Regions from separate parts of the Ancylobacter sp. genome, predicted to be linked through region 3. Evidence: predicted binding sites of a transcription regulator. Region 3 holds the regulator's gene; each other region holds the start of a gene.

Region 1 (7,174 bases), 2.2 Mb from region 3:
AAGCCCGGGAAGGTGTAGAGCAGTATCATCGCGAAGATGACGATCGCGATGAAAGGCATCACGCCGGAGAAGATCTCTTCGATGGTGACATGCTTGGGTGCCACGCCCTTGAGATAGAAGGGCGCCATGGCGACCGGCGGCGACAGGAACGAGGTCTGCAGGTTCAGCGCCACCAGCACCCCGAAGAAGATCGGGTCGATGCCGAAATGGTCGAGCAGGGGCAGGAAGATGGGCAGGAAGATCACGATGATCTCCGTCCACTCCAGCGGCCAGCCCAGCACGAAGATGATCACCTGGGTGAGGATCAGGAAGCCGATCGGCCCGATGTCCAGCCCCATGATGAACTCTTCGACCACCCGCTGGCCGCCGAGCAGGGCGAAGACGGCGGAAAACACCGCCGAGCCGACGAACAGCCAGCACACCATCGCCGAGGCGCGGGCGGTGAGGAACACTGAATCCTTGAGCTTCTCGATGCTGAAGGTGCGGTAGGCCAGCGCCAGCAGGATGGCGCCCGCCGCGCCGATGGCCGCCGCCTCGGAGGGCGTCGCAAGGCCGAGGATGATGCAGCCGAGCACGGATACGATGAGCAGCACCAGCGGGAAGAACGAGGTCGCCAGCGCCCAGATCACGGTGAGCACCGGAACGTTGCGCTCCTCCGGCGGCAGCTTCGGCGCCAGCGAGGGATTAATCATCGCGCGAATAATGACATAGGCCATGTACATGCCGGCCAGCGCGATACCGGGGAAGAACGCGGCGGCATAGAGCTTCACCACCGACACGCCAGCCGTTGCGCCATAGAGGATGAGCATGACGCTGGGCGGGATGAGGATGCCGAGACAGCCGCCGGCGCAGACCACGCCCGAGGCGATCTTGGTGTCGTAACCGGCCCGCAGCATGGCCGGGAAGGCCAGCAGGCCCATCAGCGTCACCACGGCGCCGACAATGCCGGTGGCGGTAGCGAACAGCGCGCAGGTGATGAGCGTGGCGACGGCGAGCGAGCCGGGAATCCAGCCGGCCGCCAGCTGGATGGAGCGAAACAGCCGGTCGAGGATGTTCGCCCGCTCGATCACATAGCCCATGAACAGGAACAGCGGGATCGAGATCAGCACGTCGTTCGCCATCACCGAATAGGTGCGCTGCACGAAGAGCTGGAAGATGCCGTCGCCGATCGAGAGGTAGCCGAAGGCCACGCCGAGCGCCATCAGGGTGAAGGCGATGGGAAAGCCGAGCATCAGCAGGAACAGGAAGACGACCAGCATCAGGATGCCGAGCGCGGGATCGGAAAGAAACATCACAGGGTCCCCCGCGTGGTGGATTCGCGCTCGACGGCGTTGAGCCTCGCCTCGTCCTCGGCGGCCTTGGCGGCCGCTTCATCCAGGATGATCTTCTCCATCTCCTCCACGTCGTGCAGTCGCTGCGGCCAGTCTCCCTCGCGGATGCAGATCCAGCAGCGCACGACCTCGACGATGCCCTGCAGCAGCATCATCACGCCGGTGATGGGAATGAGCGCCTTGAACGGCCAGATCACCGGTCCGTCCGGGCTGAAGGAGGAGTGCTCGTTCAGCAGGTAGGACAGGTGGAAATAGCCCCAGCCTGAATAGATCAGCGCCAGGATGCCGGGGAAATAGAACAGGAAGTAAAGCACCAGGTCGCTCTTGGCCTGGGTGCGCGGGTGCCATTTCCGGTACAGGAAGTCCGCGCGCACATGGCCGTTGCGCGAGAGCGTGTAGGCGCCGGCCATCATGAACAGGGCGCCATACAGCATCAGGCTGACGTCGTAGGCCCAGGTGGTGGGATCGCGCAGAACGTAGCGGCAGAACACCTCGTAGCAGATGGCCACCATCAGGATGACGATGCACCAGGCGAATATCTTGCCGATGATGCCGTTCAGTCGGTCAACGCCGAGAAGGATGGATTGCATGGGGTAGGGGCCTCTTGTGGCACGTCATCGGGTGGTCTTGGGTTCCGGCGCGGTCGCGCGGCCGAACATCGGCGACATCCCGCAAGACCGCAGGCTGCGGCACGGTTCGGACAACGCCAGCGACCGCCGAAACCAAAAACCCCTCTCCGTTGCCGGAGAGGGGTGCACGCGACGGCAGATCAGGCCGACTTGAAGAAGTGGTCGTAGGCGAACTTGGAGTCCGGCTCGTATTCGAGGCGGAAGCCGACGATGCGCTTGGCCCATTCCTTCTGGCTGTCCACGACCTTCTTGAAGACCGGGTCCGCCGAGAGGTTGGCGATGACGGTGTCCCAGGCCTTGAGCTGGGCTTCCAGCACCGGCTGCGGCGTGCGCAGCACCTTCACGCCGCGGGCCTTGATGGCCGCGAGATCCTTGGAATAGCGGTCCTGCGCCTTCCACATCATGGTGGAGGAGGTGGCGTCGGAAGCGCCCTTGAGGATTTCCTGCACGTCCGGCGGCAGGCTGTCGAACTTGGTCTTATTGAACAGGATCTCGAAGCATTCGAGCGCCTGGTGGTAGCTGCCGAGCATGTAGACCTTGGCGACGTCCGGGAAGCCGAGGATGAGATCGGAGGACGGGTTGTTGAACTCGGCGCCGTCGAGCAGGCCGCGGTCGATGGCCGGCACGATTTCGCCGCCCGGCACGATCGTTACCGCCGCGCCGAACTCCTTGAAGAGGTCGGCGCCGAGCCCGACGGTGCGGTACTTCATGCCCTTCATGTCGTCGGCGCTGGTGATTTCCTTCTTGAACCAGCCCAGCGGCTGGCCCGGCATCGGCCCGGTCAGCATGCCGACGACGTTCAGCTTCAGCGTGTTCTGCACCAGGTCGTTATAGAGCTCCTGTCCGCCGCCATAGCGCACCCAGCCCAGCAGTTCGTCCGCGTCCCAGCCGAAGGCGGGGGCGGTGCCGAAGAGCGAGAAGGCCTTGCTCTTGCCGTACCAATAGGCCGCGACACCGTGACCACCGTCGAGAATGCCGGAGGATACCGCGTCAAGCATCTGGAACGCAGGAACCACCGAGCCCGCCGGCAGGATTTCCAGCTCCACGCGCCCGCCCGTCATGGCATTGACGCGCTTCACATAGTCCCCGGCGAACTCGTGGAAGATGTCCTTGTTCGGCCAGGTCGACTGGAATTTCAGCTTGATCGGCGCCTGCGCATGCACGGCGGGTGCCGCGATGGTGGCACCGGCGGCGGCTGCAGCGGCCGTGGCGATGAAGCGGCGGCGGTTGGTACGGACGTCCGGACGCGCGTCCGTGCTCTTCCCTGACGTTTCGGTCATGGGCGGTTCCTCCTATGGCGTTTCCTCGCGGGTCGTGCCCGCCGGGCGGCGATTGATCGCCTTGTCCCGATGACGCAAGGAGACGATGCCGGAGAAGCGAGTGCAAGCCCTAATTGAGGATTTTTACTGTAATCACCTCGTCCGAAAGTCGAATGCTTGCATGACGGCGCCCGCTTGCAGGAGAGGTCTGCCGTTTCTCTGCGGCAAGACGGCTACGTTCCTCAGCGACAGGGCGAAACGTCGGGCCGGGACGAGAGCGCAGTTCAGCCCGGCCTGCCGATCCGTCATGCCTCTGTCATCGGCAGGGACTTGAACCGCATCAGCGCGGGCGTGGCCCGCTTCCTGATCGGAGTTCCCCGCCATGCGCCCGATGCTGCTCGCCAGTGCTTCCGCCGCCGTGCTCGCCCTCGTCGCCCTGTCGTCGCCTTCGCTGGCGGCCGACGCGGTGTTCAATCGCATCGGCACCTTCAATGTTGTCGACAATCTGCCGGCTGGCGCCGACGCGTCGAAATCGACGGCTGCGGAGATCATCACCTTCACCGAGGACGGCAACACGCTGATCTATAGCGACAGCCCCGGCCAGCGCATCGGCTTCATCGACATCACCGACCCCGCCGCGCCGAAAGCTGCTGGCGTCGTCGCCCTCGACGGCGAGCCGACGACGACGGTGGTGATCGGCGGCAAGGCCTATGTCGGGGTGAACACCTCCGAATCGAAGGCCAGGCCCTCGGGTCATCTCGCGGTGGTCGATCTCGCCACCCGCAAGGTCGAGGACAGGATCGATCTCGGCGGCCAGCCGGATTCGATCACCAAGAGCCCGGACGGCAGCTACCTCGCCATCGCCATCGAGAATGAGCGCGACGAGGAACTGAACGACGGGGCTCTGCCGCAGATGCCGGCCGGCAATCTCACCACCTTCGAGGTAAAGGACGGCCGCGTGGTCGATGCCTCGAAGAGGGTGGTCGACCTCACCGGCCTCGCCGCCATCGCGCCGGAGGACCCGGAGCCGGAATATGTCGACATCAACACCCGCAACGAGGTGGTCGTCACCCTGCAGGAGAACAACCACATCGTGGTGGTGGACCTGCCCACCGGCAAGGTGACGGCGCACTTCTCCGCCGGCACGGTCGATCTCGACAAGATCGACACCAAGAAAGACGGCGTCATCGACCTCTCCGGTTCCATGAAGGCGGTGCCGCGCGAGCCGGACACCGTGCAGTGGATCGACGAGGATCGCTTCGTCATCGCCAATGAGGGCGACTGGAAGGGCGGCACGCGCGGCTTCTCCATCTTCGACAAGACCGGAAAGCTGCTGTTCGAGAGCGGCACGGCGCCGGAGCACCTGGCGGTGCGCCTCGGCCATTACCCCGAGAAGCGCAACAAGAAGGGCATCGAGATGGAGGGCGCGGAAGTCGCAAGCTTCGGCGACGAGCGCCTGATCTTCGTCGCCTCGGAACGCGGCTCGGTGGTCTTCGTCTATCGCGACAAGGGGGCCGCCGTGGCGCCGGAATTCCTGCAGGTGCTACCGGGCGGCATCGGGCCGGAAGGTCTGATCGCCCTGCCCAAGCGCGACCTGTTCGTTACCGCCGCCGAGACCGACCTGCGCGAGGATGGCGGGATCGGCTCGGTCGTCACGCTCTATCAGCGCCAGCCCGGCGCGACGCCGGCCTATCCGACGATCCTGTCCGTGGACGGCCCGGACGGCCTGCCGATCGCGTGGGGCGCGCTTTCCGGCTTCGCCGCCGACGCCAAGCAGCCCGGCACGCTCTACGCCGTGACCGACAGCGCCTATGCGCAGGCGCGAATCCTCACCATCGACGCAAGCACGCTGCCCGCCCGCATCACTGCCGCGACGGTCCTGACAAAGGACGGCACGCCGGCCAAGGGGCTGGATCTCGAGGGCATCGCGGTGCGGGCCGAGGGTGGCTTCTGGGCGGTATCCGAAGGCAATCCCGAGAAGAAGGAAAAGGCCACGCAGAACCTGCTGCTGCGTGTCGGCGCGGATGGCGCCATCGCCGAGGAAATCGCGCTTCCCGAGGCGGTGGCCGCGCAGGCCGGCCGCTTCGGCTTCGAGGGCGTCGCCGTGGTCGGTTCGGGTGCGGACGAGACGGTGTGGATCGCCGTCCAGCGCGCGTGGAAGGATGACCCGAAGGGCTTCGCCAAGCTGATCGCCTACAAGCCCGCCGCCAAGAGCTGGGCCTATGTGCGCTATCCCCTGCAAGAGACCGCCAAGGGCTGGGTCGGCCTGTCCGAGCTGACGCGCTACAAGGACGGGCTGATGGTTGTCGAGCGCGACAACCTCGTCGGTTCGGACGCCGCCATCAAGAAGCTGGTCTATGTCTCGCTCAAGGGCGTGACGCCGGTGCCGCTCGGCAGCGAGGCGGAGCCGGCTGTTGTGACCAAGAGCGAAGTAAAGGACCTGCTGCCGCTGCTGAAGGCGCCGCACGGCTATGTGCTCGACAAGGTCGAGAGCTTCGCCATCGACGCGGCCGGCAACGGCTTCATCGTCACCGACAATGACGGCGTGGACGGCTCCTCCGGCGAAACGCAGTTCATCCCGCTCGGCAAGATGAACTGAGGGAAGGCGGCTGGCGCATCGGCCTCTGACACTTCATCCCCGGGCGCGACCCGGGGATCAGCCTGCCGGCTGAAGCCGGGGTGGCCGGGTCACGCCCGGTCCTGGGGACGGAGCGCGTGTGCTGCGGCGCGATGAGCCAGGGCTCGCAAGGTGCTGCGTGCTTCGAGGCTCGCTGCGCAGCGCACCTCAGCATGACGACGCCTTATGCTGGGAAAGAGCACCGTCATGCTGAGGGGCGAGCGCAGCGAGCCTCGAAGGATGGTCGGCCGTGCCCGCTTCCCCCGCCGTCTCAGTCCAGCACGGCGGCCTTGAGCAGGCACACCATGGTGGCGTGGGCGGGCTCGAGGCCGGTGTTGCGGATGACGTGGCGGCGGTCGCAGCGGTAGCGGAGCGTCTCGCCGGCGCGGGCGGTCTCGATCACGTCGCCGCACTCCACCTGCAACTCGCCGGACAGCACGGAGAGGCACTCCACCGAACCACGCTGGTGGCCGTCGGAGATCAGCTCGCCGCCCGGCCCGGCGACGAAGTCGAACCATTGCAGCCATTCCACCGTCTTGATCCAGCCGGTGATGGTGAGCCGGCACTTGCCGTCCTCGGAGACGAGGATGGGCGTGTCGGCGCGGGTGAGGTGCTCGACGAACGGCTCGTCATCGGTCGCCGCCATGAAGCGGTCGATCGACATGTCGAGCGCCTGCGACAGCCGCCAGACGGTGGCGAGCGTCGGGTTGGTCTCGTTACGCTCGATCTGGCTGATGATCGACTTGGCGACGCCGGATTGCTCGGAGAGCTCGGAAAGCGACAGGTTATAGGCCTTGCGCAGGCGCTGGATGGTGCGGCCCAATTGCCCGGTGATCGCCTGCGCGCCGGCATCCATGTCGCCCCGATCCAGACTGCGCGTTCGGCCCGACATGCCATCTCCTGTTCGGCTTCAAGGGAGTTGTATCTAGGTCGGCCCGACAAGCGCACGCAAGCGCCGGGCGGCCGGTGGTGCCGGCGGCGGCGAAAAAGGCCGGGTATGTGCCGGTGAATTTGCATGCGCGTCCCCCGCCGCCGCATTAAGCTGGGCGCATGATGCAGAGCAACGCCCTTCCCACCTTCGATGACGTCGTCTCCGCCGCGGAACGCCTTTCGGGCGTGGCGGTGCGCACGCCGCTGATCGCCTGCGCCCGCCTTGACGAGATCACCGGCGGTCGCGTTTTCCTGAAGCCGGAACCGCTCCAGCGCACCGGCTCGTTCAAGTTTCGCGGCGCCTATAACCGCATCTCGCGAATCCCCGAGAACGAGCGGGAAGGCGGCGTGGTCGCTTGCTCCTCCGGCAACCACGCGCAAGGCGTGGCGGCGGCGGCGACGCTGATG
Region 2 (7,174 bases), 2.2 Mb from region 3:
GGCGGGTCGGCATCGGCGGCGGCTACAGCTACACCAGCTTCTCGGCGGCCGGCCGCGCCTCCTCCGGCAACAGCGACAACTGGCACGCCGCCCTCTATGCCGGCAGGAGCTGGGACGCGCTCGCCCTGCGCACCGGCCTCGCCTATACGTGGCAGGACGTCACCACCAGCCGCTCCGTCGCCTTCGCCGGTTTCGCCGATCATCTCTCGGCCGATTACAGCGCCGGCACATTCCAGGCCTTCGGCGAATTTGGCTACCGCATCGACATGGCCTTTGCCGCCTTCGAGCCCTTCGCCAACCTCGCCTATGTCAGCCTCGACAGATCGGGCTACACCGAGACCGGCGGAGCGGCGGCGCTGCGTTCGAATGGCACCGACATGAACACCGGCTTCTCGACGCTGGGCCTGCGGGTAGCGAAGGAGCTGACATTCGGCGTCCATGCGACGACGCTGCGCGGGGCCATTGGCTGGCGCCAGGCCTTCGGCGACATCACGCCGGCAATGAGCCAGGCGTTCCTGACATCCGGCACTTTCACCGTCACCGGCACGCCGATCGCCGAAACGGCGGCGGTGCTGGAGGCCGGGCTGGACATGCGCCTCGGTGCCGGCGCAACGCTTGGCGTCGCCTATAGCGGCCAGTTCGGCGAAGGCGTCGAACAGAACGGCTTCAATGCCAGCCTCAAGGCCAGCTTCTGAGGAGCCACCCCACCCCGAACGCCGCGCGGTCTGAACGCGGTGACAGGCCGCTCGGTGTTCCGGGGCGGCAAATGGTGGGCCGCGAGCGACCAGGAAGATTGCCGAGGCGCGCTGACGCAACGCCCGCGTCGCGGCGGGTGGAATGGTCCTTCGCACGCTCGACATCGCGTCTCGCGCCCGAAGCCGAATGTCCGTCGGCAGCCGCTATGGCTTGCTCGACAGAAAGGTCTTCTGATCACCATCAATGACGAGCGCGGTCAGGCGGCCCGTCCGATAGGCGCCCGTGTCGATCCCGATCCGGTTGATCCGCTCCTCGGGCTTGGTGCTGATGGTGTGTCCATGGACCACCACTTTTTCCAGAGGCATCAACGACTCCAGGAAGGGTGCGCGCATCCACAGGAGATCCTCGGGGTCTTGGCGGTCCAAGGGCACTCCCGGGCGAACCCCGGCGTGGCAGAAGAAATAGTCCCCGTATGAGACCGCGCGCTGCAGCCCTTCCAGAAACTGCACGTGCGAGGGGGGGACCGCTGCCACCAGCTTCTGGCACAGTTGCTCGAGATCGCCCTCTGTCTTCAGCTTCGAGCGATTGAGCTTGACGCCATAGGAGCGCGCCGTGGCGTTGCCGCCGCTATTGACGAAAACGCCGTCGAGGCTGGGTTTGTTGAGAAAGGCGAGGAATTCCACGTCATGGTTCCCCGCGAGCATGATGTAGCGGGGATCGGTTGCCTGAAGCGCTATCAGATGGTCGTTGACGCCCTTTGAGTCCGGGCCTCGATCCACATAGTCGCCGAGGAAAATGATCCGCCAGTCGCCCGGCTTTGATCGGGCCTTATCCTCATCGATCTTCTGCAGAAGTTTTTCGAGAAGAGACAGGCACCCGTGGATGTCGCCAATGGCGTAAATCCGGATTCCCTCAGGGCCGCGCGCCTCGGAAAGGGTGACAAGGGGTGTTTTCCAAAGCCCGAAAATTATCTGCCGACTCCAAAGTGCAGCGCGAGAATGATCCATCGTGCTGTGGAAAACAACGCTCAGGTGTCGCCCGGAGCGACGCTTCCCCCGGAGATCCGCAAGGCGGGCGGGCGTCATTCCGAGACCGCGGGCGGGCGATTGCTACTTTTATGTGACAGTTCGAGCCTCTATCGGTGGCGTTTCAAGCTGACGGGAGGGGGCCTCTTCGTGGCGGCAAAACCGGCTCATGCCGGGACGAGCGGAGAGATGGCATGCCGGAGCAGATTCCAGAGGTCGAAGGGTACGGAGACGTCGACGCGCCGGAGCCGGCGGAGGCCGGCCGCGAGGTCGAACTCAAACTGTTGACGGATCCGGCTACGCTGCAGCGCCTCCTCGTCGCGGCTGTCGTTACGCGGAACGCCGCGTCCAAAGGCGTCGTCCGGCGTCTGGAGGCAACCTATTACGATACGCCGGACAAGGTGATCGCCCGGCAGGGTGCATCGCTGCGCGTACGGCGCAGCGGCAAGCAGTTTGTCCAGACGCTGAAGTTGGCCTCCCAGGGGATCCAGCGACGCGAGATGGAATCGCGTGTGCCCGATATCGCGCTCCATCTCGATGCGCTGCCCCTGCCCGATCTGGGCGCGCCCTTCGCGACGCTGCCGGGCACGGAACTCGCGCCGGTGTTCACCACCAAAATCCGCCGCCATATAAAGGTCGTGGAGTTCGGCGGCGCCGTCATCGAGGCCGCGTTCGATGAAGGAACATTGAACGCCGGGGCGAAGGTGGAAGCCGTCTGCGAGATCGAGCTGGAACTGAAATCGGGCGGGGCGGGTGCGCTCTATGAGCTGGCCCTGTCGCTGCTGGAGCAGGGCCCCCTCCGCATCGGCCTCCAGAGCAAGGCCGAGCGCGGCTATGCGCTTGCCTTCGGCACCTCGCCCACCGCTGAAAAGGCGTTCGCGACCGGCATCGGCCCCGCCGACACCACGGACGATGTGATCGCCAAGGTTTTGAACGCCTGCCAGTCGCATGTGATGGCGAATCTGATGGCGGCGCATCACGGCGAAGACCCGGAGGGCGTTCATCAGCTGCGGGTCGCGCTGCGGCGTCTGCGCACCGCGATATCGCTGTTCAAGAAGGAAGTCCCCGCCTCGGCGCTCGAGGCGATCGGCCTTGACGCCAAGCGACTGGCCAGCGCTCTCGGGCCGGCCCGCAATTGGGACGTTTTCGCTACGTCGACCATCGCCGAGATCGAGCGCGCCAATCTGCCCGGCATCGACTTTACCGAACTTAGATCCGCCACCGCCGCGCCACGGGCTCTCAGCCATCAGGCCGTGCGCGTCGATCTGATCGATCTCGCATCCACCCGCTTCCTGCTGTCGCTCGGCCGGGTGATCGAGCGCCGCAGCTGGCGCAACGACATCGGCATCGATGCGCTCGCCGTGCTCACCCAGCCGGCGCGCGAATTCGCCGGGCGTGGGCTGGCGCGCCTGCACCGCAAGGCGCTGAAGCAGGGCCACAATTTCCGCAAGCTGCGGCCGACGGCCCGTCATGAGCTGCGCCTGACGCTGAAGAAGCTGCGCTATGGCGCGGAGTTCCTGCTGCCGCTTTACGACCGTGACGGTGCCGCCCGCAAATACCTGAAGCGGATGTCCCGGCTCCAGGACATTCTCGGCATCGACAACGATATCACCACCACGCAGGCGCTGCTGCGCGAGCTGGAGGAGAGCACGTGGCTCCCGCAGGTCCACAAGGCCATCGGCGCCATCACCGGCTGGCAGGGACGCGACCGCATCGTGACCGCCGAGGCGCTGCGGCGCAGTTGGCGGAAATTCATCGATGCCGAGCCGTTCTGGCTCGACTAGCTGGCTGCGCGCTCCCTGCCATCCCTCTAGGGTCGTCACCGTGTTGTCGTGCTCTCGTCATGAGGCACGTCGAAACGTCGCGTCGAGCCTAAACAAGAGCGGGTGCCCGGATGGACTATTTCAAGCGCTTCAACTTCCTATTCGCGACCCCCGCCTTCGATGCGGATGATCTGGAGGGCGCCCGCTATCACCAGATCGTCGCGGAGATAGAGAGTTCCGGCTTCGAGGTGGTGCGGGCGCGCACCATCGAGGACGCCGAGATCGCGGTGCAGACCGATGCCGCCATCGGCTGCATGATGGTGGACTGGGGCAAGAAGGGCATGGAGGGCAAGACCGCCTCGCTCATCAACCTCATGCGCCGGCGCGGCCTCGACTTTCCCATCATCCTGCTGATCCGGCGCAAGCGGTTCGAGGACGTGCCGGTCGAGGTGCTGGACTTCATCGACGGCTATGTCTTCCTCTCCGAGGAAACCCCCGCCTTCATCGCCAAGAACCTCATCAGCCGGCTCAAGCAATATGCCGAGACGCTGAAGACGCCGTTCTTCGGCGCGCTGGTGGACTATGCCGAAGAGGGCAACCAGCTCTGGACCTGCCCCGGGCATAATGGCGGCGTGTTCTACTCACGCAGCCCCATCGGCCGGGTGTTCATGGAGCATCTGGGCGAGGCGGTGTTCCGCGACGACCTCGACAATTCCGTGCTCGATCTTGGCGACCTTCTGACCCATGAGGGCCCGGCCCTCGCCGCGCAGAAGGAAGCCGCCAAGATATTCGGCGCCGAGAAGACCTATTTCGTGCTCAACGGCACCTCGACCTCCAACAAGGTCGCGCTCTCCGCCCTCGTCACCGATGGCGACCTCGTGCTGTTCGACCGCAACAACCACAAGGCCGCCCATCACGGTGCGCTGATGATCTCCGGCGGCATCCCGGTCTATGTGCCGACCGTGCGCAATGCCTGGGGGCTGATCGGCCCGATGGACGTCGCGGCGCTGGACGAGGAGGCGCTGCGCGCGCGCATCCGCACCCATCCGCTGGTCACCGACCCGGACGCCTGGCAGAAGCCGCGCCCGTTCCGCGTCGCGGTGGTGGAGCAGTGCACCTATGACGGCACGATCCACAATGCCGAGATGATCCTCGAGAAGATCGGTCATCTGTGCGAGTACATCCTGTTCGACGAGGCCTGGGCGGGCTTCATGAAGTTCCATCCGCTCTATGCCGGCCGCTTCGCCATGGGGCTCAAGGATCTGGGACCGGACGCGCCGGGCATCATCGCCACCCAGTCCACCCACAAGCAACTGGCGAGCTTCAGCCAAGCCTCGCAGATCCACATGAAGGACCGGCATATCAAGGGACAGAAGCGGCGGGTGGAGCACCGGCGCTTCAATGAGAGCTTCATGCAGCACGCCTCCACCTCGCCCTTCTACCCGCTGTTCGCCTCGCTGGACGTCGGCGCGCAGATGATGAAGGGACGGTCGGGCGAGGTGCTGTGGGACGACACGATCCGTCTCGGCATCGAGCTGCGCAAGAAGATCCGCGCGGTGCGCCGCGAGTTCGAGGAGAAGGAACAGCGCCCCGAGCGCCGCTGGTTCTTCGAGCCCTTCGTGCCGGACCGGGTGGCGATCCCGGATGCCTCCAGCCCCGGCGCGGTGCATGACGTTCCGTGGGAAAGCGTCTCCACCGACCAGCTCGCCACCAACCCGGCCTTCTGGCATCTCACGCCGGGTGCCGCGTGGCATGGCTATCCCGGCATGGCGGCGGGTTTCGCCATGACCGACCCCAACAAGCTCACCCTGCTGACCCCGGGCTTCGACCGCGCCACCGGCGCCTATGTCGAGCATGGAATCCCCGCCCCTGTGGTCGCACAATACCTGCGCGAGAACCGCATCGTCGCGGAGAAGAACGACCTCAATTCGCTGCTGTTCCTGCTGACGCCGGGCGTCGAATCGAGCAAGGCCGGCACGCTGATCAGCGGTCTGGTGGCGTTCAAGAAGCTGCACGACGACAACGCCCTGCTGGAGGACGCCATCCCGGAATTCTACAAGCGCCGGCCCGCGCGCTATTCGGGCGCGCGCCTGCGCGACCTGTGCGGCGAGATGCATCGCTTTTTCCGCAACGCCAATGTCAGCGCCTTGCAGGCGATGCAGTTCTCGGCCGAGCACCTGCCTGATATCGCCCTGTCGCCCCACGATGCGGCGCGCTGCCTGGTGCGCAACGACGTGGACTACCTGCCCATCGACGCCATTGCCGGGCGTATCGCCACCACGCCCTTCGTGGTCTATCCCCCGGGCATTGCCACGATCGTCCCCGGCGAAAGGCTGACGGAGCGCGCGCAGCCGATGATCGATTATCTCAGGATGTTCGAAGCCTGTTTCAACACATTCCCGGGCTTTGACGTGGAGATCCAGGGCGTCTATCGCGAAACCGACTCTGCCGGTCGCATCCGGCTCTATACCTATGTGGTTGCGGAATAAACGGGAGTTCGGGTTCGTTCATGGAGCAGGAGAGCGCGGTCATCATCCGTCCGACGCGGGATTCCGACGTGGATGCCATGCTGGCGATCTACCGCCATCACATCCGCCGGGGCGTCGAGGAGGGGGTGGACGACAATGACACCCCGCAGCCCGACGATCTGCGGGACCGGCGCAAGAACCTGAAGAACCGTCGCTTTCCCCATATCGTCGCGGTCCGGGACGGTGAGGTGGTGGGGTATGCCTATGTGGTGCTGTTCCGCAAGCGCCCGGCCTACCGCTACACCGTCAAGCATTCCATCTACGTCCACCACCGGCACATTGGCCGCGGCATCGGCAGCCAGCTCATGCGCGGGCTGATCGATGCCTGCGCGGCGGCCGGCTTCCGGCAGATGATCGGCTATATCGATGGCGACAATACTGCATCGCTCGCTATCCACGAGCGGTTCGGCTTCACCCGGGTAGGCGTTCTCCCAGCGGTCGCCTACCGCTATGGCCGCTGGGCCGACAGCGTGATGGTGCAGCGCTCCCTGGGTGCCGGCGCAACCGCCCCGCCCACGCCCTTGCCGCTTTCCACCTATTGAGGGGGCCGGCAGATTTCCATCGCGGCACGTCGCCGCCGCCCGCCGCATCAGGTGCGAGCCATTGAGGGTGCGAGGCGTCGGCCCCCTGCGGGCGGAACGTCGAGGCGAAGGCCGTTGGCGTTGGCCATCGCAATGTCGGGGTGTCCCGTGCGGCGCCGTGAGCGGCTCCCGGGCGCGACCGACCGGCCCGCTCCACCGCCGCCCTATCGGCGGCGGGGTTCTTATTCTGGGGGCCAGCGGCGCCGCGCGTTATGGCAACTCGTCAAAAACGCTGCCATTAAAGCCGGACTTGTCAATAATATCAATGGTTTGGCGGAAGGGGTGGGATTCGAACCCACGGTGGGCGTGAACCCACGGCGGTTTTCAAGACCGCTGCCTTAAACCACTCGGCCACCCTTCCGGAAAATGGGCCGTTATCGAACGCCCACTCCGACACGCGCTGCGACACGGACTCGCCCCATCTCAGTTCTGCCCGCGTCGGGAACTGCTTTATGGCGTCCGGCCGGACCGCGTCAACCGTGCGCCCGGCGGGCGCTGGTGTCGCTCGTGAGCGGGGCGCGGATGCCAGCCGTCAACCGCCTTGACGCGACAGGCCGGGCCAGCTCGGCACCGTCCATCCC
Region 3 (7,174 bases):
CAAACGCTGTGTTCGGGCCTGCCCGATGACATGAAGGCGCATTACCTCCAGCCCACGGTCGGCCATTACGGCGTGTTCAACGGCTCGCGGTTCCGCGCCGAGATCGCGCCGCGCATTTCCGACTTCGTGCTCTCGCACAACTGGCCGAAGAAGGGCCATAATCGTCCGCAGGACTGAGCCGCGCGCCTGCGTAGTCTAGAGGCCGGCCTCCCAATAGGGCGGATCGCCAAAGGCTTCCCGCAGGCAGTCCGCCAGCGCCCGCAGCTTCGCCGAAGGATGCCGGCCCTCGGGATGCGCGACATAGATGAATTCCGCCTCCGGCTCGGCGCCGACATCGATCACCCGCAGCGTGCCGTCGCGGATCTGAGGCCCGGCGATAAACAGCGGCAGCAGCGTGACGCCCAGCCCGGCCACTGCCGCATCACGCATCACCACGCCATTATTGACCTGCAGCCCGGCCTTTCCACGCACCTGCACTGCCCTGCCCGCCGTTTCGAAGCGCCAGTCGGCGATGCCGCGATGGCTGTAAAAGATACCCCGGTGTTGCTCCAGCTCATCAAGATTGCGCGGAGTGCCGTGCTGTTCGAGATATTCGGACGAGGCGACGAGCAACCGCCGGCTGCGCGCGAGCTTCCACGCCATCAACCGGCTGTCGCGCATCGGCCCGTGCCGGATCACCCCGTCATAGCCTTCGGCCTGCGCGTCGACGACGCGATCATCCAGCTCGATGCTGAGGTCGATCTGCGGATGGCTACGCAGGAAGGGGTAGAGCGCCGGCCCGATGTGGAGCGCCGTCAGCGTCACCGGCGCTGAAAGGCGCAGCGGGCCGGAGAGCGTGCCGCGCCGCTCAGCGAGAGTGGCGGCGGCCGCCTCGATGCCGCGCAGGGACTGGGAGGCCAGTTCCAGGAAGATCAGCCCGTCCTCGGTCAGCGTCAATCGGCGGGTGGAGCGGTGGACCAGCCTGGCGCCAAGCTGGCGTTCGAGCTGCGCCAGACGGTCGCTGACGACCGACTTCGCCAGTCTCAGCCGGCGCGCCGCCTCGCTGATGGAGCCGGCCTCGGCAATGGCGACGAAAGCGGCGATCCCGTCAAGTTTCATCGTTCGCGTTTTCCGGACATGGTTTCCGCTTGCTGAAGTCTAATCCGAACGCGTCGGCATCGCCATACTCCTCCGCGACACGCCGCCGAGGGCGGCGATTCCTCAGGTTGGAGACTTTCGATGGGACGTCTTGATGGCAAGGTTGCGCTGATCGCCGGCGCCAGTTCCGGCATCGGCCGGGCGGTGGCGGTGCTGTTCGCCCGCGAGGGCGCCCGGCTCGTTCTCGGCGCCCGGCGCCAAGGCGAACTGGACGCGCTGGCAGCGGAAATCGCGGCGGCAGGCGGCGAAGCGGCCGTGCTTGCCGGCGATGTGCGCGAGGAGGCCTATGACCGCGCGCTGGCCGCGCTGGCGGTGGAGCGCTTCGGCCGGCTCGACATCGCGGTCAACAATGCCGGCACGCTCGGCGAGAAGGGCCCTAGCACCGGCATTTCCGCCATGGGCTGGGAGGACACGCTGGCGGTGAACCTCACCGGGGCGTTCTACGGCGCCAAGCACCAGATCGCCGAGATGCTCAAATCCGGCGGCGGCTCGGTGGTCTTCACCTCGACCTTCGTGGGCTATACGGCCGGCTTTCCCGGCCTTGCCGCCTATGCCGCCTCGAAATCCGGGCTCGTTGGCCTCACCCAGGTGCTGGCGGCCGAATTCGGGCCGCAGGGTGTGCGCGTCAACGCGATCCTGCCGGGCGCGGTGGAAACCGAGATGTACCGGGAAGCCAACGACACGCCGGAAGCCCAGGCCTTTATTACCGGGCTGCATGCGCTGAAGCGCGTCGCGGCGCCGGAGGAACTGGCCCGCTCGGTGCTCTATCTCGCTTCGGACGATGCGTCCTTCGTGTCCGGCACCGCGCATCTCGTCGATGGCGGCCTGTCGATCAACCGCACCTGACGCAGCCTGGAGCGGTGGCCCCGGTTCGCCTGCGCGCTCAATGCGCGCGGGCGAACATCTCGTTGAACGAGTAGCCGGAGCCGCGCACGGTGCGGATGGGATCGGGCTGGCGCGGGCGGTTCAGCGCCTTGCGCAGGCGCCCGACATGCACGTCGACCGTGCGCTCGTCGATATAGACGTCCTGTCCCCACACGCCGTCGAGCAATTGCTCGCGCGAATAGACCCGGCCGGGCGACTGCATGAGGAACTCCAGCAGCCGGAACTCGGTGGGGCCAAGATGCAGCTCGCGGCCGGCGCGGTGCACCCGCTTGGTCTCGCGGTCCAGCTCGATGTCGCCGGCGCGCAGCAGGGTGGAGACGTGCTCGGGCTTGGCGCGGCGCAGCAGCGCCCGCACCCGCGCGACGAGTTCGGGCACCGAAAAGGGTTTCACCACATAGTCGTCCGCGCCGGTGGCGAGGCCGCGCACGCGCTCGGTCTCCTCGCCACGGGCGGTGAGCATGAGGATCGGCATGCGCTCGGTATCGGGCCGGGCCCGCAGCCGCCGGCAGAGCTCGATCCCGGAAAGCCCCGGAAGCATCCAGTCGAGGATGAGAAGATCCGGTACGCTTTCGCGCAGCCTAGTCTCCGCCTCGTCACCCCGCCCGACGCTGTCCACCGAGTAGCCCTCGGATTCGAGGTTGTAGCGGAGCAGGAGGGTGAGGGGCTCCTCATCCTCCACGATCAGTATGTTGGTCGGCATGGTCGCGTTCCCGGACGTTCGTGGGGTGCCGAGGCTCTCAGGTCGGGAACGCCACGCTGGTCAGGCTGCTGGTGTCCTGCTTCGGCCGTTCCTCGGTGAGAAGCTGGCCCGTGACGAGATAGTGGATCGTCTCGGCAACGTTGGTGGCGTGGTCGCCGATACGCTCGATGTTCTTGGCGCAGAACAGCAGATGCGTGCACAGCGAGATGTTGCGCGGGTCTTCCATCATGTAGGTGAGCAGTTCGCGGAACAGCGAGGTGTAGAGAACGTCGACCTCGCCGTCACGCTGCCAGACGTCGAGCGCGCGGGCGGCGTCGCGGGTGGCATAGGCGTCGAGCACCATTTTCAGCTGCTCGAGCACGATGTTGGACATGTGCTCCACGCCGCGCACCAGCTTCTGCGGGTGGAACTCGCCGGTGAGGGCGAGCACGCGCTTGGCGGTGTTCTTGGCGAGGTCGCCGATACGCTCCAGGTCGTTTGCGATGCGCATGGCGGCGACGATCTCGCGCAGGTCGCCGGCGAGCGGCTGCCGGCGGGCGATGACGAGCACCGCCTTCTCCTCGATCTCCCGCTGCAGCAGGTCGACCGGGCCGTCGAGCACGATCACCTTCTGGGCGAGTTCGCTGTCGCGCTTCACCAGCGCCTGAACGCTGTCGGCGACGAGGCGCTCGGACTGTCCGCCCATCTCGACCACGCGGCGGCCAAGTTCCTTCAGGTCGGTGTCGAACGACGAGACGATATGTTCGGTCATTGGGGAGGCCTCTCTCGTCGCGGAATCAGCCGAAGCGGCCGGTGATGTAGTCGCGGGTGCGGGCTTCGCGCGGATTGGTGAAGATCTCGTTCGAGGCGGCGACCTCGATGAGTTCGCCGAGATAGAAGAACGAGGTGATGTCGGCGCAACGCGCCGCCTGCTGCATGTTGTGTGTCACGATGACAATGGTGAATTCCTGCTTCAGCTCGTCGATCAGGTCCTCGATCTTCGAGGTCGAGATCGGGTCGAGCGCCGAGGTGGGCTCGTCGAGCAGGATCACTTCCGGCCGAACCGCGATGGTGCGGGCGATGCACAGGCGCTGCTGCTGGCCGCCGGACATGCCGAGCGCGGAGGTGTGCAGGCGATCCTTGGTTTCCTCCCAGATCGCTGCCTTGCGCAGGCACCACTCGACGCGCTCGTCCATCTGCGACTTGTTCAGGCGCTCATGCAGCTTCACGCCGAAGGCGATGTTGTCGTAGATCGACATCGGGAACGGCGTCGGCTTCTGGAACACCATGCCGATGCGCGAGCGCACCACGGTGGAATCCAGCTCCTTGCTCAGCAGGTCGGCGCCGTCGAACAGGATCTTCCCTTCCGCGCGCTGGCCCGGATAGAGCTGGTACATGCGGTTGAACACCCGCAGCAGCGTGGACTTGCCGCAGCCCGAGGGCCCGATCATCGCGGTGACGCGCTTTTCCGGGATCTCGAAATTGATGTTCTTCAGCGCGTGGTTGTCGCCGTAGTAGAAATTGAGCTTCTCGACCTTGAGCTTGGACTCGGTCGAGGGCGCGGTGGCGCGGTTGACGGCGGAAGCGATGTCGATCGACGTTTCAGGTGCGAAATTCATGGTCCGTCTCACTTCATCTTCGCCAGGACGAGGCGGGAAAGGATGTTCAGGGTCAGAACCCCGACGGTGATGATGAGGGCGCCCGCCCAGGCCAGCGCCACCCAATCCTCGAACGGGCTGGCGGCATACTGGTAGATGGCGATGGGAAGGCTCGCCATGGGTGCGTCGAGGCTGAGCGACCAGCCATTGTTGCCGAGCGAGGTGAACAGCAGCGGCGCGGTCTCGCCGGCCGCGCGGGCGATGGCGAGCAGGATGCCGGTGACGATGCCGGCCCGGCCGGCGCGCCAGGTGATGAAGGTAACCACCTTCCACTGCGGCGCGCCGAGGGCGAAGGCCGCTTCGCGCAGGCCTATCGGCACCAGGTTCAGCATGTCCTCGGTGGTGCGCACCACCACCGGGATGATGATGATGGCGAGGGCGATCGCGCCCGCCCAGCCGGAGAAGCCGCCGAAGGGGACGACGAGGAGCTGGTAGACGAACAGGCCGATGAGGATCGAGGGAGCGGAGAGCAGCACGTCATTGACGAAGCGGACCGCGTTGCCGACCTGGGTTCCGCGGCCGTTCTCGGCCAGGAAGGTGCCGCACATCAGACCGATGGGAGTGCCGATGAGGAGCGCCACGCCGATCTGGATCAGCGAGCCGACGATGGCGTTGAGCAGGCCGCCCCCGGCGCCGGGCGGCGCGGTGATCTTGGTGAAGACATGCGGGCCGAGCGCGGGCAGGCCACGCGACACCAGGGTCCACAGGATCCAGGCGAGCAGAACGAGAGACAGCGCGGCGAAGCCGATGCTGATGGCCTTGACGGTGTAGTCGGTCGCGCGACGGCGGGCCAGGGATGCCATGTGTGTCTCTCCTCAGCCCTTGAGCCGGGACCGGACGAGCAGGCGCGAAAGCGCGAGCACGATGAACGAAATCACGAAGAGGATGAAGCCCAGTTCGAGCAGCGACTGCAGTTTCAGCGAGCCCGTGGAGGCCTCGGGGAACTCATTGGCGATGGTCGAGGCGATGGTGGCGCCAGGGGCGAAGAGCGAGGCCGACATGCGCGTGGCATTGCCGATGACGAAGGTCACGGCCATCGTCTCGCCGAGCGCGCGGCCGAGGCCGAGCATGACGGCGCCGACCATGGCGGTGCTGCCATAGGGCACCGAGACGTTGCGGTAGACCTCATAGGTGGTGGCGCCGACGCCGTAGGCGGATTCCTTGATCATCGGCGGCACCGATTCCAGCACCTCGACGAACATCGCGGTGATGAAGGGCAGGATCATGATGGCCATGATCAGGCCGGCGGTGAGCATGCCGGCGCCGAGCGGCGGGCCCTGGAACAGGGCGCCGATCACCGGCAGCGGGCCGAGCCACTCGATCAGCGGCGGCTGAACATAGGCGGCCATCAGCGGCACGATGATGAAGAAGCCCCACATGCCGTAGATGATCGACGGGATCGCGGCGAGCAGCTGGATCGCGACGCCGATCGGCCGGCGCAGCGGACCGGGAGCGATCTCGGTGAGGAAGAAGGCGATGCCGAAGGACAGCGGCAGGGCGATGATGACGGCGATGACAGCGCTGAAGATGGTGCCGAACACCATGACGCCGGCGCCGAACACCTCGGTCACCGGGTTCCACGTCGTCGACCAGACGAAGGACAGGCCGAATTCCCGCAGCGCCGGCAGGCCACCCTCGAACAGCATGGCGATGATGAGGCCCAGCAGCAACAGCACGAGAACGCCGCTGCCCCAGAGAATCCCGACAAATACGGGGTCACTGACCCGGCCCGTCGGCTTGCGCGCGGCGATCAGGCCGGTGCCCGCCTGCCTTCCGCTAAGAGTGGCGTCCATGTGGTGTGTTCCTTAGAGCGCCTTGTCACCCGAAGCCGCGGTCGGCTTGAGGGGCGGCGTGCTGTGACGGAGCGTGGGCGTCGCGGGCTTGAAGCAAATAGTACGGCCGGGCGCATGAGAAGAGGCGGCCACGAGGACCGCCTCTTCCCTATGCGGCTGGTATCAGTTGGTCCAGACGGCCTTGCCGTCGGCCTTGACGTCCGTCGTCCAGGCCTTGCGCACTTCGGCCGCAACCGCGTCCGGGAGCGGGATGTAGTGCAGCTTCTCGGCGATCGCGTCGCCCTCGGGGCCGTAGGCCCAGTCGAAGAACTTGATCGCCTCGGCCGACTGCGCGGCGTTGGTCGGGTTCTTCGGCAGCAGAATGTAGGTGGCGGAGGTGATCGGCCAGGCGCCTTCACCGGCGGTGTCCACCATCGAGGCGGCGAAGTTCTTCGCGCCCTTCCAGTCAGCGGCGCCAGCGGCTTCCATGAAGGACTTCGTGTCGGGCTTCACAACCTTGCCGGCCTTGTTCACGAGGTCGGTGGTGGCGAGCTTGTTGGCGGCGGCGTAGATGAACTCGACGTAGCCGATCGCGCCCTTGGTGTTCTTCACGGTGCCGGCAACGCCCTCATTGCCCTTGGCACCGGCGCCAGCCGGCCACTGCACGGAGGTCGCGGCGCCGACGCCGGACTTCCAGTCCGCACTGGCCGAAGCGAGGTAGGAGGTGAACACGAAGGAGGTGCCCGACGAGTCCGAACGGTAGACCGGCACGATGGCGATGTCGGGGAGCTTCGCGTCCTTGTTCAGGGCGACGATCTGCGGGTCGTTCCACTTGGTGATCTTGCCCTGGTAGATCTGGGCAATGATGTCGCCATTGAGGGTCAGCGCATGGTCTTCGCCGAGATTGACGATGGCGACCACCGAGCCGATCACGGTCGGGAACTGCAGGAGATTGGCGGATTCGAGCTTGTCGTCCTTCATCGGCGCGTCGGAAGCGCCGAAATCGACGGTGCGGTTGACGATCTGGTTCTGGCCACCGCCGG
Region 4 (7,174 bases), 1.7 Mb from region 3:
ATCGAGGCGGTGCGCCGCACCGGCGCCGCCGTCCAGCTCATCGCCGATGGCGACGTGGCCGGCGTGATCCACACCACCAATCCGGACGAGACCGGCGTCGACATCTATCTCGGCACCGGCGGCGCGCCGGAAGGCGTGCTGGCGGCGGCGGCCCTGCGCTGCATCGGCGGCGAGATGTATACCCGCCTCATCCTCGACAGCGAGGCCAAGCGCGAACGCGCCAAGAAGATGGGCGTCAGCGACCCGAAGAAGATCTACACCATCACCGACATGGTGCGCGGCGACTGCCTGATCGCGGCGACCGGCGTGACCACCGGCAACCTGCTCAAGGGCGTGAAGTATGAGAAGGGCGTGGTGAAGACCCACACCGTCGTCATGCGCTCGGCCACCGGCACGGTGCGCTGGATCGAGGCCGAGCACCGCGACCTCTCCAAATTCCACCTGGGCTGAGCGGCACGTCGTCCCGGACGGCCGGGGCCGATCCGGGACCGAGAGCGGAATGGCGACCGATGCCGGCGCACCGCTTCGCGACGACGGATTTTTCCTACGGGGCGCCTAGGCGCCCCGTTTTCGTTCCAGCCCTTGGCGCGCAAGCGCCCCGTTTCATTTCAGAGCTTGGCGCGCAAGCGCGGCGTTCTCGTTTCAGTGGCAGCGGCGTTTTCGTTTCGCCGTCCGGCGTTGTCCCGGCGCGAGGCGGTCTTGCATCTCGCGCTTTGGCGCTGGCCCGGTGTGCTGTATACCAGAGCGGTGCGCGGGCTGGCCCTTCAGGGCGCCTCGCACCCGAACGCCAAGCCAATTGCCAAGGGAACGCCCCATGACCGCTCCTCATTCGCTGCTTCCGCCCCTGCTGACCAAGATCGACGGCCTTATCGGCGCCGAGAAGTACCAGGAGGTCGCCGAGGCCTACACGGCCTTCGTGAAGGAGCACCCGACCACCAACTACCTCGCTTCCGAGCCGATCCCCTTCAAGCTGAACACCGCCTTCGCGAAGAAGTACGGTTCCTCGGCCACCAACACCTTCACCCTGCGCAACACCACCTGGGCGTCGGACGTGAAGTCGGCGCTGAAGGCCGGCCCGAGCGATTTCTCGGCGCTGGTCGCCAAATACGAGGCGGACATTGCCGGCATCGCCAAGAAGGCGGCGTGATCCGCAAGGCGGCGTGATGCGCTGACGGCTGCACGCTCTCGACGGAAAGGCCGGCTCGCGCCGGCCTTTTTTGTTGGCGGGCCGCTTTCGGCTTCGCGGCGGGCGGTCATCCGTGCCATCAGTCCGTCATCCCGGCCGAAGCGACGCGGAGAGCCGGGATCGCCCGGGACCGGCTTGCGATCCCGGATCGGCCTTCGGCCGTCCGGGATGACGCGGGAGCGTGGCTGCTCAGCCGGCCCTCGCCACGCCCTTCAGGAACGTGTCGACGCCCATCTGCACCATGTCGGGCTGCGAGGCGTGTGGGCCGGGGTGCTCGACATAGGTCAGCTCGTAGCCCGCTGGGCGCAGCTTGGCGGCGTGCGAACGGCCGGCGGTGGCGATCGGCGTCTGGGTGTCGTTCTGGCCGTGGGCGATGAACACTTTCGGCGCGCCGTCCTGCGCCAGCACGGTCATGAAGCCGGCGGAGAAGGCGAGGATGTGGGTGACGATGCGCCCATTGCTGAGCCCGGTGGAGAGCGAATAGCTGCCGCCATCGGAATGGCCGGCAAAGGCGAGATGCGCGGGGTCGAGCGCAAAGCGCGCGGCAACCTCGGCGAGGGCGAGGTCGAGCCGCTCCAGATCCGGGCCATTGCCCGCGATGACGATGTCCCAGGTCGGCAGCAGCGATTGCGGCACCAGCAGCAGGAAGCCGCGCTCCTGCGCGTGCCGCAGCATGATCGGCAGGATCTTCTCGGCGCTGCCGCCGCCGCCATGGAAAAGCACCATCAGCGGCGTCGGCCGCGCGGGGTCGATGCCTTCCGGCACGACCAGCACGGCGTCGCGCGTCTCGAACAGGCCGAGATCGTGGCGGCCGGGGGCGAGCGCCGGCTTTGTGGGGGCGGCGTGGTGGAAGGAGAGGCGACCGAGCAGGGACAGGTTCAGCATGGCGCGCACCATAATCGGCCCGCCCGCGCGTGCAACCCGCCTGTGGCCGGCGCGCACGGCCTGCCATGAGGGCGGCGCAGGGCAGACATGGTGACGCGGGACTTTGCAGATGGCAGGCAGTGGACTATCAGCAAAACGGCCGGCGTGCGGTTTCCAGCGCTGCCAGCCTGTGACTCGCCCCGGGTCGCCGCGTCGCCTCCTGCTCTCTTCGGTCACATGCCGCTCAAGCACAAGCTGCTCGCTCTCGCCGTCATCTGCGTGTGGTCGCTGAACATGATCGTCGTCAAGCAGGGCATCGCGGAGATTCCGCCGATGCTGATGAGCGTGCTGCGCTTCACGCTCGCGGCAGCGCTGCTCTGCCCGGTGTTGCGGATCCGGCGTGATCAGATACGCGGCGTCCTGCTGGTCTCTTTCACCTTCGGCACCCTGCATTTCGGCGTACTCTTCGCCGCGCTCGCCGATTCCGAGGCCGGCACCAGCGCGGTGATCATCCAGCTTGGCGCGCCGATCGCCACCCTGCTCGCCTGCCTGGTGCTGCGCGAGCCGCTGGGCCGGATGCGGCTCGCCGGGCTTCTCGTCTCGGTCGCCGGCATCATGGTGCTCGCGCTCGGCCCAACCCTGCCGCCGCCGCTGGCGCTCTGCATGCTGGTGGTGAGCGCCACCGGCTGGGCGGTGACCAACCTCATCATCAAGGAGCTCAAGGGCATTCGGCCGATGACGATCATGGGCTGGTCGTCGCTGTTCGCCGTGCCGCAGCTGCTGCTGATGTCGTGGATCTTCGAGTCGGACCGCTGGTGGATGGTGGGCAGCGCGGGGTGGAATGGCTGGTTCTGCGTCGCCTACAGCGCCATCGGGTCGTCGATCATCGGCTATGGCATCTGGTACTGGCTGCTGCAGCGTTACTCGATCAATGCCGTCGTGCCCTATTCGATGCTGACGCCCCTGCTCACCGTGCTGTTCGGCATCGTGCTGATCGGGGACGACCCGTCGCCGGTGAAAATCGTCGGTGCGCTGGTGATGGTGGCCGGCGTGGCGCTCATCCTGCGCCGGCCGCGCAACCTGCCCGATCCGACCCTGCCTGACACGGCCTGACGCGCGAAGGCCGGAGCGTCGCCGCCCCGGCCCCTGGCGTCACGCGTGGATGGGGCTCACTTCGCTTTCAGGAACTCCCCGACGTCCAGCAGGATCATCTCGTTGTCGTCGGCCTTCGCCGGGTCGCGCGAGGAGGAGAAGGGCAGGTTATTGTCGTTGCCGATCACGATGTGGGTGGCGTCGACCACGTCGACATTCTCGATGGTGAAGAACGGGAAGGTCAGCACCCCGTCATTCAGTGGCTTGCGGGCGACCTTGTTCGGGTCGGCGATCTTCATCAGGTCGATATGGCCGATCTTGCGCACCGGGCCGCCGGCATTGGCGTCGGTCAGCTCGATCTTGGTGACGCGCTTGAAATTGGCGAGGTCGTGGAAGCAGTCCGCGCCCTTGGTCCCCGTTGCGCAGGCCTTGTCGGCCGTGCCTTCGCCATTGTCCCGCTCGATGATCAGCCCGGTGGTGCCGTCGATCATGTTGAAGTCGCCGATGGCATTGCCGTTCTTCTCCAGAACGTACTGCCACATGCGGCCGGTCCATTTCTCGGCGGCGACGTCGAATTCGAGGATCGGCAGGAACTCGCGGCCGTCGGCGGTCTTCTGCCAGTCCTTCTTGTCAGCGTCCCAGAGCGGGCCTTCGAGCAGCGCATAGAGATATTTGCCGTCCTTGGAGGCGGCCATGCCCTCATAGCCCTTGGAGCGGCGGGCATTGAAGGTGGCGGGCGCATTCGGCGCGGCGGCGGAGACCACGCGATGATGGTCCGGCGAGCGCACCGGCATCTCGCCGGCCACGGTCTCGAACACCGCCTGCACCTTGCCGGTCCTGTCGGCCTTGATCAGGTACGGCCCGAACTCCTCGCCGATCCACAGCTGGTCGCCGATGATCTGGAAGCTCTCAAGGTCGAAATCGGCGCCGGTGAGATAGCGCTTTTCCGTGCCCTCATGGACGATGCGGAACGGCACCTTCCTGTCGGGATCGGTGAGGAAGACGGTCTCGATCGGCTCGAACGCACCGGTCGCCCAGTCGATCTTGTAATGGCGCAGGAACAGCGCCGCGTCCGGGCTGTTGGCGCGCGAGCCGAAGCCATTGTCGGTGATGATCCAGAAGCTGCCGTCCGGCATCGCCTTGATGCCGGAATGGCCCTGCACCGGCTGGCCCTCGAAGGGCAGCGACACGCCGGTCGGGCGCCCGCCGGACGTGCCTTCCACCGTGCCGACCGCCTCGACGCGGGTGCCGGTGGTGTATTTGCCGGAGACCTTGAGGTCCTGCGGCGCATCCGCCGGCATGGCGATGAAGGTCTGCGCCGGCAGCACGGCATGGCCGGCAAGCGTGGCCGGGTAGGTCTCGTCGGCGCGCAGGCCGGTGGTGGCAAGGGCAAGCACCGCGAGGGCGGCGCCGGCGAGCAGCGGGAGGCGATTCATTGGGGGGCTCCTTTCGGGCATTCGGCGCGAGGCCGGAGCCGCCTTCTGCCCGCCGCCCATGTCCCTCGCGTCACGGAACCGTGACGCGGCGATGACGCGCCGCATGGTGGAGGCCGGGCGTCGCCGCCGCGCCTCTCGACGCGGGCGCGCGGATAGGGCTTATCCTGCGGGCCATGAGTCTGAACCTTCCCACCGCCGCGCCGGCGCCCCGCGCCTTTCTCGGCGTGTCCCGCTCGGCCACCGGGCGCTTCTGGCGCGAGCGGCTCGACGCGCGCGGCGCCCAGACCACGCTCGCCATCGTGCAGCGGCACGGCGTGCCGGAAATCCTCGCCCGCGTGCTTGCCGGGCGCGGGGTTGCGATCGACGAGGTCGAGGCCTGGCTCGACCCGACGGTGAAGCGCCTGCTGCCGGACCCCGACACGCTGACCGACATGCCGGCCTGCGTCGCCCGCCTCGCCGATGCGGTGACGCGCGGCGAGCAGGTGGCGGTGTTCGGCGATTACGATGTCGACGGCGCCACCTCCACCGCGCTGCTGGTGGAGGTGCTGCGCGCCGGCGGGCTCGACCCGGCCTTCCATATCCCGGACCGTATCTTCGAGGGCTATGGGCCGAACATTCCGGCCATCGAGGCGCTGGCCGAGCGCGGCGCCACGCTGCTCGTCACCGTCGATTGCGGCACGATGAGCTTCGAGCCCTTCGCCCGCGCCCATGAGCTCGGGCTGGATGTCGTGGTGATCGACCATCACCAGGCCGGCGAGAGCCTGCCGGAGGTCGCGGCGCTGGTGAACCCCAACCGCGCCGACGACCTTTCCGGCCTCGGCCATCTCTGCGCCGTCGGCCTCGTCTTCGTGGTCGCCGTGGGGCTGCTGCGCGAGCTGCGTGTGCGGGGCTGGTGGAACGACGTCCGCCCGGCGCCGGACCTGCTCGCCAGCCTCGACCTGGTGGCGCTGGGCACGGTGGCGGATGTGGTGCCGCTGCTCGGGCTCAACCGTGCCTATGTCACCAAGGGGCTGCTGCAGCTGCGCAAGCGCGAGCGGCCGGGGCTGACGGCGCTGATGGACGCCGCCCGGCTCACCGGCCCGCCCAAGGCATGGCATCTCGGCTTCCTGCTCGGCCCGCGCATCAATGCCGGCGGGCGCATCGGCAATGCCACGCTCGGCACCAAGCTGCTGCTCACGCGCGACCCCATCGAGGCGCAGATGATCGCCGCCGAGCTGGACCGGCTCAACACCGAGCGACAGCAGGTCGAGCGCGCCATCGTCGCCGAGGCGGAGGCGGAGGCCGATGCCTCGCTCGGGCTTGCCGGCGCGGGGGCGGTGGTGCTTTCCAGCGGGCAGGGCTGGCATCCCGGCGTGGTCGGGCTGGTGGCGGCGCGGCTGAAGGAAAAGTTCGGCCGCCCCGCCTTCGCCATCGCCTTCACCGGTGAGACCGGCGCCGGCTCGGCGCGCTCCATTCCCGGCGTCGATGTCGGGCGGGCGGTGCGCGGGGCGGTGGAGGCCGGCATATTGGTGAAGGGCGGCGGCCACGCCATGGCGGCGGGACTGACGGTGGCGCGCGGCCGGCTCGGCGATCTTCGTGCCTTTCTCGAAGAGGCGCTTTCGGAAACGGTGGAGGAAGCCCGCGCGGTGGACGAGACCATGATCGACGGCGCTCTCTCGGCGGCCGGGGCGACGCCCGAGCTGGTCGAGCTGGTCGAGCGGGCAGGGCCGTTCGGTGCCGGCAACCCGCAGCCGGTCTTCGCCTTTCCCGCCCATCGCATGGTCTATGCCGAGCCCGGCAGCGCCGGGCAAATCCGGGTGCGCCTGCGCAGCACCGACGGCGCGACGATATCGGGCGTCGTCTTCCGCGCCGTCGACACGCCGCTCGGGGCGGCGCTGCTGGCCGCGCGCGGGCAGCAGATCCACGTCGCCGGCACGCTCGACCTCGATAGCTGGCAGGGGCGCACGCAAGTGAGCCTGCGTATCTCCGACGCCTCGCTGCCGGAAATCGGTTGAGACATCATGGGCTTGGGCGCCGTTTCTGAATCAGGCACTGAGATGCCGGCCGCCCGGCAGGGGCGGTTGCGGCCGGAATCGGGGTTTCAACCCATGGCCGCAAGCCTCGGGAACGACTCGGCAATCCGCGCGGGGCGGTCTTTGAATCGAAAGCTGAGCCGGTGACGCCAGAGGCCGGAAGCGACTCGCGAATTCCCCTCATCGCCATCATCGGCGCCGGTCCGGCCGGGCTGATGGCGGCGGAGGTGCTGGCGCGCGCCGGCTGCCGGGTCACCGTGTATGACCGCATGCCCTCGCCGGCGCGCAAATTCCTCATCGCCGGCCGTGGCGGGCTGAACCTCACCCATTCCGAGCCGCGCGCCGGCTTTCTCGCCCGCTATGGCGCAGCGACCGAATGGCTGGCGCCGTCGCTCGATGCGTTCCCGCCCGCCCGGCTGCGGGCATGGGCGGAAGGCTTGGGCGAGCCGACCTTTGTCGGGTCGAGCGGGCGTGTGTTCCCCCGCAGCTTCAAGGCGTCGCCGCTGCTGCGGGCTTGGCTCGGCAGGCTTGATGCGCTGGGCGTGCGGCTGGAGAGCCGGCACCGCTGGCTCGGCTGGAACCGC

The links. The regulator PhoB, encoded in region 3, activates phosphate uptake and scavenging genes when phosphate is short. The targets are predictions, from matches to a motif close to TGTCATNNANCTGTCAT.
Positions count from the first base shown of each region.
Region 1: ACQY76_RS20250 (esterase-like activity of phytase family protein) is a predicted target of PhoB. The motif match lies at 3,523-3,539, and genes of this name have one in related genera.
Region 2: ACQY76_RS18390 (Orn/Lys/Arg decarboxylase N-terminal domain-containing protein) is a predicted target of PhoB. The motif match lies at 3,550-3,566, and genes of this name have one in related genera.
Region 4: ACQY76_RS15950 (esterase-like activity of phytase family protein) is a predicted target of PhoB. The motif match lies at 4,659-4,675, and genes of this name have one in related genera.

Region 1 is NZ_OZ257132.1:4,335,626-4,342,799, reverse strand. It holds gene ACQY76_RS20265 (TRAP transporter large permease) at 1-1,292, opposite strand, end outside; gene ACQY76_RS20260 (TRAP transporter small permease subunit) at 1,292-1,921, opposite strand; gene ACQY76_RS20255 (TRAP transporter substrate-binding protein) at 2,101-3,240, opposite strand; gene ACQY76_RS20250 (esterase-like activity of phytase family protein) at 3,602-5,818, shown strand; gene ACQY76_RS20245 (helix-turn-helix domain-containing protein) at 6,108-6,728, opposite strand; gene ACQY76_RS20240 (threonine ammonia-lyase) at 6,887-7,174, shown strand, end outside.
Region 2 is NZ_OZ257132.1:3,927,919-3,935,092, reverse strand. It holds gene ACQY76_RS18405 (autotransporter domain-containing protein) at 1-695, shown strand, start outside; gene ACQY76_RS18400 (metallophosphoesterase family protein) at 900-1,703, opposite strand; gene ACQY76_RS18395 (CHAD domain-containing protein) at 1,916-3,505, shown strand; gene ACQY76_RS18390 (Orn/Lys/Arg decarboxylase N-terminal domain-containing protein) at 3,616-5,973, shown strand; gene ACQY76_RS18385 (N-acetyltransferase family protein) at 5,994-6,554, shown strand; tRNA gene ACQY76_RS18380 (tRNA-Ser) at 6,865-6,954, opposite strand; gene ACQY76_RS18375 (hypothetical protein) at 7,126-7,174, opposite strand, start outside.
Region 3 is NZ_OZ257132.1:1,743,226-1,750,399, reverse strand. It holds gene ACQY76_RS08155 (polyhydroxyalkanoate depolymerase) at 1-177, shown strand, start outside; gene ACQY76_RS08150 (LysR family transcriptional regulator) at 196-1,098, opposite strand; gene ACQY76_RS08145 (SDR family oxidoreductase) at 1,219-1,983, shown strand; gene phoB (phosphate regulon transcriptional regulator PhoB) at 2,021-2,722, opposite strand; gene phoU (phosphate signaling complex protein PhoU) at 2,760-3,473, opposite strand; gene pstB (phosphate ABC transporter ATP-binding protein PstB) at 3,499-4,320, opposite strand; gene pstA (phosphate ABC transporter permease PstA) at 4,329-5,162, opposite strand; gene pstC (phosphate ABC transporter permease subunit PstC) at 5,175-6,152, opposite strand; gene pstS (phosphate ABC transporter substrate-binding protein PstS) at 6,315-7,174, opposite strand, start outside.
Region 4 is NZ_OZ257132.1:3,452,508-3,459,681, forward strand. It holds gene glpX (class II fructose-bisphosphatase) at 1-450, shown strand, start outside; gene ACQY76_RS15935 (hypothetical protein) at 815-1,147, shown strand; gene ACQY76_RS15940 (alpha/beta hydrolase) at 1,376-2,083, opposite strand; gene ACQY76_RS15945 (DMT family transporter) at 2,288-3,163, shown strand; gene ACQY76_RS15950 (esterase-like activity of phytase family protein) at 3,220-4,578, opposite strand; gene recJ (single-stranded-DNA-specific exonuclease RecJ) at 4,752-6,572, shown strand; gene ACQY76_RS15960 (NAD(P)/FAD-dependent oxidoreductase) at 6,734-7,174, shown strand, end outside.